One region of the Mesorhizobium sp. 131-2-1 genome, then DNA from elsewhere that is predicted to be linked to it. Evidence: predicted binding sites of a transcription regulator. Region 1 holds the regulator's gene; each other region holds the start of a gene.
The links. Region 1 encodes PhoB, which activates phosphate uptake and scavenging genes when phosphate is short. Its sites were predicted from a motif close to TGTCATNNANCTGTCAT; they were not measured.

Region 2: the regulator PhoB is predicted to act here: its motif matches at 725-741, upstream of JG743_RS05405 (alkaline phosphatase D family protein).
Region 3: the regulator PhoB is predicted to act here: its motif matches at 912-928, upstream of JG743_RS22830 (acid phosphatase).
Region 4: the regulator PhoB is predicted to act here: its motif matches at 903-919, upstream of phnC (phosphonate ABC transporter ATP-binding protein).

What each region holds. Positions count from the first base shown of each region.
Region 1 covers NZ_AP023247.1:1,384,819-1,387,020, reverse strand. Annotated here, with positions in the region: gene JG743_RS06795 (ROK family protein) at 1-930, shown strand, start outside; gene phoB (phosphate regulon transcriptional regulator PhoB) at 934-1,623, opposite strand; gene phoU (phosphate signaling complex protein PhoU) at 1,643-2,202, opposite strand, start outside.
Region 2 covers NZ_AP023247.1:1,102,189-1,104,390, forward strand. Annotated here, with positions in the region: gene JG743_RS05400 (MFS transporter) at 1-512, shown strand, start outside; gene JG743_RS05405 (alkaline phosphatase D family protein) at 813-2,202, shown strand, end outside.
Region 3 covers NZ_AP023247.1:4,670,962-4,673,163, reverse strand. Annotated here, with positions in the region: gene JG743_RS22835 (cytochrome-c peroxidase) at 1-868, opposite strand, end outside; gene JG743_RS22830 (acid phosphatase) at 1,070-2,202, shown strand, end outside.
Region 4 covers NZ_AP023247.1:1,687,879-1,690,080, forward strand. Annotated here, with positions in the region: gene phnC (phosphonate ABC transporter ATP-binding protein) at 1-831, opposite strand, end outside; gene JG743_RS08290 (DUF1868 domain-containing protein) at 956-1,666, opposite strand; gene JG743_RS08295 (DapH/DapD/GlmU-related protein) at 1,772-2,202, opposite strand, start outside.

The DNA.
Region 1 (2,202 bases):
CAGGTCATTGCCGAGGAGCAGCGCCGCCTCGACACGCTGACCATGCCGCGCGACGAGCTGATCGGAGAATGCGTCGCCATCGTCCGGCGCCGTTTCGAGGATCCCGACCTCGATGTCCGCGGCGTCGCCCGCATTGCCATGGGCATACAGGGCATCACCGACACCCATGCCCGCGCCATGCTGTGGTCGCCGATCACGCCGCAGACCGACATTGCCTTCGCCGACATACTGGAAGCCGAGTTCGGCGTTCCGGCCACCATGGAGAACGACTGCAACATGATGGCGGTGGCGCTGCAGTGGCGCGATCCCGAGCGCTACCGCGACGACTTCATCGCCATCCTGCTCTCGCATGGCATCGGCATGGGGCTGGTGCTGAAGGGAGAACTGTTCACTGGCACCCATTCCTCGGGCGGTGAATTCGGCCACATGATCCACCGGCCGGGCGGCGCGCTGTGTCGCTGCGGGCGGCGCGGCTGCGTCGAGGCCTATGCCGGCAACTACGCCATCTGGCGCAATGCCAAGGAGATGGGCGAGGATGCCGCGCCGGTCGATGTCAGCGACGCCGACATGCGCTCGCTCGCCGCCAGGGCTCGCGCCAGCGACGGCCCGGAGCGCGAGGCCTATCGCAAGGCCGGCGAGGCGCTCGGCTTCGGCCTCGGCAGCCTGTTCGCGCTGATCGATCCCGCGCCCGTCGCCATGGTCGGTGTCAGCGCCGCCGCTTTCGACCTGATCGAGCCGGCGCTGCGCGAGGCGATCGCTCAGACCGCCGGCGGCCAGCATTCGAAATCGATCTCCTTCGACACCGAGCCGAACGAACTGCCGCTGATCCGCGAAGGCTGCGCCATGCGGGCGCTCGGCTTCGTCGACCAGGAGATTTTCGCGCCGGGCGTCCAAGCGAAGGGCAGCGCCACCGGGAAGAACGTGGCCTGAGCGTCAATCTTCCCTGATCGCGTAGCCCGCACCGCGTATGGTGCGGATAACGTCGGGCATGCGGCCATTGTTGACCGCCTTGCGCAGCCGCCCGACATGCACGTCCACGGTGCGCTCGTCGATGTAGATCGTCTCGCCCCAGACATTGTCGAGTAGCTGGCTGCGCGAGAACACCCGGCCGGGATGGCGCATCATGAATTCGAGCAGTCGGAATTCGGTCGGCCCGAGCCTGATCTCGCTCTTCTTGCGGTAGACGCGGTGCGACTCGCGATCGAGCACGATGTCGCCGACCTTGAGCATGCTGGACAGGACTTCCGGCTTGGCGCGACGCAGCAGCGCCTTCACCCGCGCCATGAACTCCGGCGTCGAAAACGGCTTGACCAGATAGTCGTCGGCCCCGGTCGAGAGGCCGCGCACCCGGTCGCTTTCCTCGCCGCGCGCCGTCAGCATGATGATCGGCAGTCGCTCGGTCTCCGGCCGCATCCTGAGGCGGCGGCAGAGCTCGATGCCGGAAACCGCCGGCACCATCCAGTCGAGCACCAGAAGGTCGGGCACGTTCTCCTGCAGCCGGATCTCGGCCTCGTCGCCGCGCGTCACCACCTCGACCTGGTAGCCTTCCGATTCCAGATTGTAGCGGAGCAGCACCCCCAGCGGCTCCTCGTCCTCCACCACCATGATGCGTGGCGCGATCATCTGCAGGTCACCCTTCTTCTCAGGCCGCCGGCGCCGACATCGCCGTCTCGTCCAGCTTCGGACGATTGGCGGGCAGTTGCTGGCCGGTCAGCACGTAGTAGGCGTTCTCGGCGATGTTGGTGACATGGTCGCCGATGCGCTCCAGATTCTTGGCGCAGAACAACAGATGCGTGCAAGCGGTGATGTTGCGCGGATCTTCCATCATGTAGGTCAGCAGCTCGCGGAACACCGAGGTGTATTTGACGTCGATGCGTTCGTCGTCGTTGCGGAGCTTGGCGAGCGCAGCCGCATCCGCGGCGGCGTATTCCTCGATGACCCCTTGCACCTGGACCAGCACCAGCTGCGCCATGCCGTCGATGGAATGCGAGAGATCGCGCGGCGTGACGCTGAGGCCGACGGTGCCGACGCGCTTGGCGATGTTCTTGGCGAGATCGCCGATGCGCTCGAGGTCGCCCGCCATGCGGATCGAACCGACCACGGCGCGCAGATCGTTGGCCATCGGCTGGCGCTTGGCGATCAGCGTGATGGCGCGGTCGTCGAGCTCGCGCTGGCGCGCATCCATGATGGCGTCGTCGGACA
Region 2 (2,202 bases), 280 kb from region 1:
CGCATCTGATCTCCTTCTGTAGCGACATGGGCATCGGCGAGGTCCAGGCCGCCGGCCTGCTGTCGCTGATGGGCATATTCGACCTGATCGGCACGACGCTGTCTGGCTGGCTTACCGACCGTTTCGATCCGCGCAAGCTGCTCGGCGTCTACTACGGCATTCGCGGCCTGGCGCTGATCTACCTGCCCTATTCCGGCTTCTCGGCGGTCAGCCTGATCATCTTCGCCGTGCTCTACGGGCTTGACTGGATCGCCACCGTGCCGCCGACGCTGAGGCTCGCCAACGAAGCCTTCGGCGACCGTAGCGGGCCGATCGTGTTCGGCTGGATTGTCGCCGGTCACCAGGTGGGTGCGGCTGCCGCCGCGGCCTTCGGCGGCACCATGCGCGAGCTGCAAGGCAACTACGAGCTTGCCTTCATGATCGCCGGCATGACGGCGATTGCGGCGGCCTGTATCTCGCTCTTGATCAATACGAGCAGGCCGGCGTTCGAGCCGGAGCCGCAGGCGGCTTGAACTGCCAATCTCCCCCCTTGTGGGGGAGATGCCCAGCAGGGCAGAGGGGGGCGCTGTCCCGCCTGCCTATCCAGTTGAAATTCAGTCGAATAAAAACGGCCAGGTATTGGCTTGGCTGGCAAATTCCGGAAAGCCGGCGATCCTTCACGCCCCCCTCTGGCCTGCCGGCCATCTCCCCCACGAGGGGGGAGATCAGCAGTTCCCCTGTTCATTGTTATCAAAACTTCATGGTTCCGAGATGCGCCTGAAACATTGAGGCGAGAGCTTGGTGGTCCCGTTCAACGCCATCCGGAGACAGCCATGAACAAGATCTCGATGACCCGCCGCGCCTTCGTCACCTCAGCGAGCGCACTCGGCCTGGTCGGCGCCTCGGGCCTCGCATTGCCCTACTATTCGCGCGCCAGCCAGCGCCCGGCCTTCACCCATGGCGTCCAGTCGGGCGATGTCGATTCCGCAAGCGGCATGGTGTGGACGCGCACGGACCGTCCGGCGCGCGTGATGTTCGAAGTCTCCTCGACGGAAAGCTTCACCAACGCGACCCGGCTCGCGCCGCTCGATACATCGCCGGCCAGCGACTACACGGTGAAGCGGCTGCTCACCGATCTCGCCGCCGACCAGGACATCTTCTACCGCATGACGGCTGCCGATCTCGCCGACATCAACGCCGTCTCCGAGCCGATCGTCGGCCGCTTCCGCACCGCGCCGGCCTCCAAGCGCGACATCCGCTTCGCCTGGTCGGGCGACACCGCCGGCCAGGGCTGGGGCATCGACGAGACCGGGATGAAGACCTACGCCACCATCGGCAAGCATACGCCCGACTTCTTCCTGCACTCCGGCGACACGATCTATGCCGACGGCGTGATGAAGGACGAGGTCGACCTGCCGGGCGGCGGCAAGTGGAAGAACGCCGTGCTGATCGACGAGAAGCGCAAGGTGGCGCAGACGCTCGACGAATACCGGGCGCAGTGGAAATACAACATGATGGACAAGAACGTTCTGGGCCTCTCCGCCATCTGCCCGACCTTCTACCAGTGGGACGACCACGAGGTCGTCAACAACTGGTCGGATTCGAAGGATCTCAGCACGGACGACCGCTACTCGGAAAAGTCCATTCATGTGCTGGCGGCCCGCGCGGCGCGCGCCTTCCACGAGATGACGACGATCCGCTACGAACCGGCCGAGCCCGGCCGTGTCTATCGCAAGATCGCCTACGGACCGCTGCTCGACGTGTTCTTCCTCGACATGCGCTCCTATCGCGGCCCGAACGGTCCGGACATGCAGGACACGATGACGCCGGAATCACGCATGCTGGGCGAGCAGCAGACCAGATGGCTGAAGCGGGAACTCGCGAATTCCAGGGCGACCTGGAAGATCATCGCGGCCGACATGCCGCTCGGCCTCGTCGTCTGGAACGACGGCACCAAGAAAGTGGGCGCGGAGGCGGTCAGCAATGGCGACAACGGCCTGCCAAAGGGGCGCGAGCTCGAGATCGCCGACGTGCTGCGCTACATCAAGAACGCCGGCATCAGCAACACGGTGTGGCTGACCGCCGACGTCCACTACACGGCCGCGCACTACTACAATCCCGACAAGGCGCAGTTCCAGGATTTCAATCCGTTCTGGGAATTCGTCTCCGGCCCGATCCATGCCGGCACGTTCGGTCCAAACGATTTCGACATGACCTTCGGAC
Region 3 (2,202 bases), 3.3 Mb from region 1:
AGGCCGGATCGGCATTGGCCGGGATCGCCGGGTTGCGCGGCACGCCGACGGCGATCAGGCCGTAATCGGTGAATTGGGGCGGCTCGCCATTGTTGGAGGGCTCGCCCAAGTGACAGCTTGCGCAATTGCCCTTGGTCTCGTCCTCGAACAGGGCGCGGCCGCGCAGCTCTTGGGTCGTAAGCGTCGCCTTGCCGGCGAGGAAGGCGTCGTAGCGGCTGGAATAGGGGTAGAAGTCGGCGCTGCTCTGCTCGAAGGTGCCGAGCGCCTCGACCGCGGCGTCGAAGGCAGCATCCGGCCGTTCGAACACGTCGTCGCCGAACGCCGCTTTGAACTCCTGCGCATACGCGGCCTTGCTCAGGGCGGCGGCCACAGCGCTCTCATCCTTGTTGGCCATTTCGAAAGGCGAGAGCAGGGGGATCTTCGCCTGCTCCTGGCCGCGATCGGCGCGGCCGTCCCAGGTCAGCCCGCCGGTCGGGCCGTTGTCGACGCTCTCGTCGCCCTCATCCTCGGAATCATAAAAGTGCTCGCTGAAGGCGGGCGCCGCCTGCAGGTAGCGCAGCGACGGGACGGCGCGCAGGCCCGGGCGGTCGAGGTTGGGTCCGCCTATTTCGACGGGCGCGGCCGAGACCGGACCGAAGGCGTGGTTGGGATCATGGCAGGAGGAGCAGGCCTGCCTGCCCGAGGCCGACAGCGACGGATCGAGGAACATTTTGCGGCCGAGCGCAGTCAGCGCCTGCGCCCGCGCATAGGCCCCCGCGCGCGACAGCGGACCGGGATGGGTGCTGCCCGCCGTGTTCGCGGGCGCGGCGAAGCCGGAAATCGACGCCGTGGCGATCGCGATAGCCAGGCTTTTCCATCGTCTCGTCATGGGGCGCGGTCCGGTTTTCCCACCCGGCAACTAGGTGCCCAGTGCAACGGATTGATGACCGGTCTCGGTGCTCACGCAACCGTGTTCGCGGTGGCGAAAAATGTCACAAAAGTGACAGGGCATCGCAGTAGCTGCTTCCACGCCTGTTTGTTCGTCGATTGCCGCCCTCCAGCCATTCCCCAAGCCACGAGGCACCATCCCATGACTAGGTCTTTCTCCTCGCTCTGCCTGGCCTCCACGGCCCTGGTATCGCTCGCCGCCGCCGCGCAGGCGGCCCCCGCCGGCTACGACAAGATCGACACCGTCGTCGTCATCTATGCCGAGAACCGCAGCTTCGATAATCTCTATGGCGGCTTCCCTGGCGCCAATGGCCTCGCCAATGTCTCGGCCGACCAGGCGCGCCAGCTTGACCGCGATGGCAAGCCGCTCACCGAACTGCCGCCGGCCTGGGGCGGCCTGACCGGCAAGGGCGTGACGCCGGCGGTGACGGAGGCCGAGACCGCGCATCTCGCCAATGCCAGCTTCGCCATCGACGATCCCAAGGGCTTCAATGAGAACACCGGCGTCATCACCCGCGACCTCTGGCACCGCTTCTACCAGGAGCAGATGCAGATCGACGCCGGCCGGAACGACAAGTTCGTTGCCTGGGCCGATTCCGGCTCCCTCGTCATGGGTCACTATGACGGCTCGGCGCTGCCGATGTGGGCGGTGGGCAAAAAATACGTGCTCGCCGACAATTTCTTCCAGGGCGCCTTCGGCGGCTCCTTCCTCAACCACATCATGCTCGCCTGCGCCTGCGTGCCGGTCTATCCGCATGCCGATACCAGCCCGGTGAAGGGCCAGATCGCGGTCGTCGAGCCCGACGGCGTGACGCTGAAGGCGGCCGACAATTCACCACCCTCCGCGCTCGGCGGCGCGCCGAAATTCGTCAATGACGGCGCCATCACGCCGGACTTCTATGCCGTCAACACCATGCAGCCGCCTTACCAGCCGAGCGCCAACAAGCCGGCCGAGGGCGGCGACAAGGCGCTCGCCGATCCGGCGGCGCCCACCACGCTGCCGCCGCAGCACGAGATCACCATCGGCGACCTGCTGTCGCTGAAGGGCATCTCCTGGGCCTGGTATTCCGGCGCCTGGCAGGCGGCGCTCGACGGCAAGAACGCCACGCCGGTGCCGAACTTCCAATTCCACCACCAGCCGTTCAACTATTTCGCGGCCTACGCGCCAGGCACGCCCGCGCGCGCGGAGCATCTGAAGGACGGCGGCCTCGACGGTGTGGAATTCATCAAGGCGATCGACGAAGGCAAGCTGCCCTCGGTGAGCTTCTACAAGCC
Region 4 (2,202 bases), 300 kb from region 1:
CGGTCCGGCGGATGCGGTGATCTTCGGCTTGAGGTTGACGCTGGTCGACGTGATGGCCTCGGAGATTTCGGCGCCGTTCGCGTCCGCGCCATAGACCAGGCGCACGGCGTCACGGTCGAGATCCTCGGGCGCGCCATCGAACACGACCTTGCCGGCGGCCATGCCGATGATGCGGTTGCAATAGGCCCGCGCCGTGTCCAGCGTGTGCAGATTGGTGACGACGGTGATGCCTTCGCGCAGGTTGATGTCCTGCAGGGAGTCCATCACAACCTTGGCGTTGAGCGGGTCGAGCGAGGCGATCGGCTCGTCGGCGAGCAGCACCTTCGGCTGCTGCATCATGGCGCGCGCGATCGCCACGCGCTGCTGCTGGCCGCCGGACAGCGTGCCGGCCGGCTGCAGCGCGGTGCGGGCGATGTCGAGGCGTTCCAGAGCCGCAACAGCCTCGGCGCACTCGGTGCGCGAGAACATGCCGAACAGGTTGGACAGCGTCGAGCGGTGGTTGAGGCGGCCGAGCAGCACGTTGGTCAGCACGTCGAGGCGCGGCACCAGGTTGAACTGCTGGAAGATCATGGCGCAGTCGCGCTGCCAGCGCCGGAGCGGCGAACCCTGCAGGCTGGACACCTCGGCGCCGTCAAAAAAAATCGACCCCTGGCTGGGGTCGATGAGACGGTTGATCATGCGCAGGAGCGTCGATTTGCCGGCGCCGGAACGGCCGATGATGCCGACCATCTGGCCCTGCGGGATCGAAAGGTCGACGGCGCTGACGGCGGTGTTCTTGCCGAATCGTCGGGTGACACCGCGGATTTCGAGCGTGGCGGATGTTGCTGACATGGGCAAGGCTCCAGTCCAGTCGCGCTTTGAAGGTCTGTTAACCTTGGCTAGCGCAACGCCATGAACCTGCCGTGTCGGATTGATGTCAGTTTTGTTACCGCCCACAGCTGCGCTGCAGCAGTCATCAACCGAGGACCAGAAGCTCCTCGAAATGCTTCATGTCGCGGAATGCGCAGAAGGCCGGCGGCCGGAGTTCGATGACCGGTGCCTCGCGCTCGAGGAAGGCTAGGCAATCGTCGAACAGCGCCTGCCAGGCGGAGGCGCGCTCGTCGGCGAGGCGGCGGGTCTGGTAGGCGAAAGTGATATGGAAGACGTAGGCGTCGTGGTCGGGGTGGCGGTAGCCGAACGGCACCGACAGCGCGTCACGCCAGGCGCGCATGATGGCCCTGTCTTCCTCCGAGGCGCCGGCGACGGTGAGGCCGTTGGGTGTAACGCCGATGGCTTTTATCCTGAACGTGCCGCTGCCCTCGAAGTTCTGCAGGCGCTCGAGATAGAGCCGGGTCATGTCGTCGATGCTCATGTCGAGCGCTACATCGGATGGCCAGTAAGGCAGCCGGCGGCGATACTCGATGATGCCCTGGAACAACGTCATGTGCAGGCTGGAGATTGGCGTGAAAGCCAACCGGCCGGCGTCGGGCATGGCGCGCATGCGCTCGCGCACCTCGATGACCGCCGCTTCGGAAGGCGAGCCGTTGACGAGGTGGCTGACGACGGTGTTGCCGGGTTCGAGGAGGAAATTGCCCGATGTGTCGTAGCGGGTGCCGAGATGCACCGGAGGCGTCGGATTGGTGCCTTCGAAGAAGGCGGTGAGCGAGGATCTTGGTTTGTCGAGCATGGCGGTCTCCTTGGGGAAGACTGCGACCTGTCCGAGTCATGTGTCAGCGATATGAAACTCCGGCGTCCGGCTTTGGCAATGACGCACACGTGAACATCGGTGAGGTCAGCCGTGTTTCTCCAGAAACGCCTCAGCCGAGAGCTCGCGGAAATCATCGAGCGCGGCGCGCAGTCTCGCATGGTCCCAGTCCCACCAGGCGAGTGCCTGGTAGCGCTCGGCGGTACGGCGGTCGAAACGCTCGCGGAGCGGTTTCGCCGGCACGCCGCCGACAATCGTGTAGGGCGCTACATCCTTCGACACCACAGCACCGGCGCCGACCGCGGCGCCGTCGCCCACCGTGACGCCGGGCAGGATGGTCGAGCCGTGGCCGAGCCAGGTGTCATGGCCGATGGTGACGCGTTTGGCGCGTCGCTCTGCGAAGAACTCGCTTTCATGCTCAGCGTCGTCCCAATAGTCGGAGGCGCGGTAGGTGAAGTGGTGCATCGTCGGCCGCCATGTCGGATGGTTGGTGGCGTTGATGCGCACGCTGGCCGCGA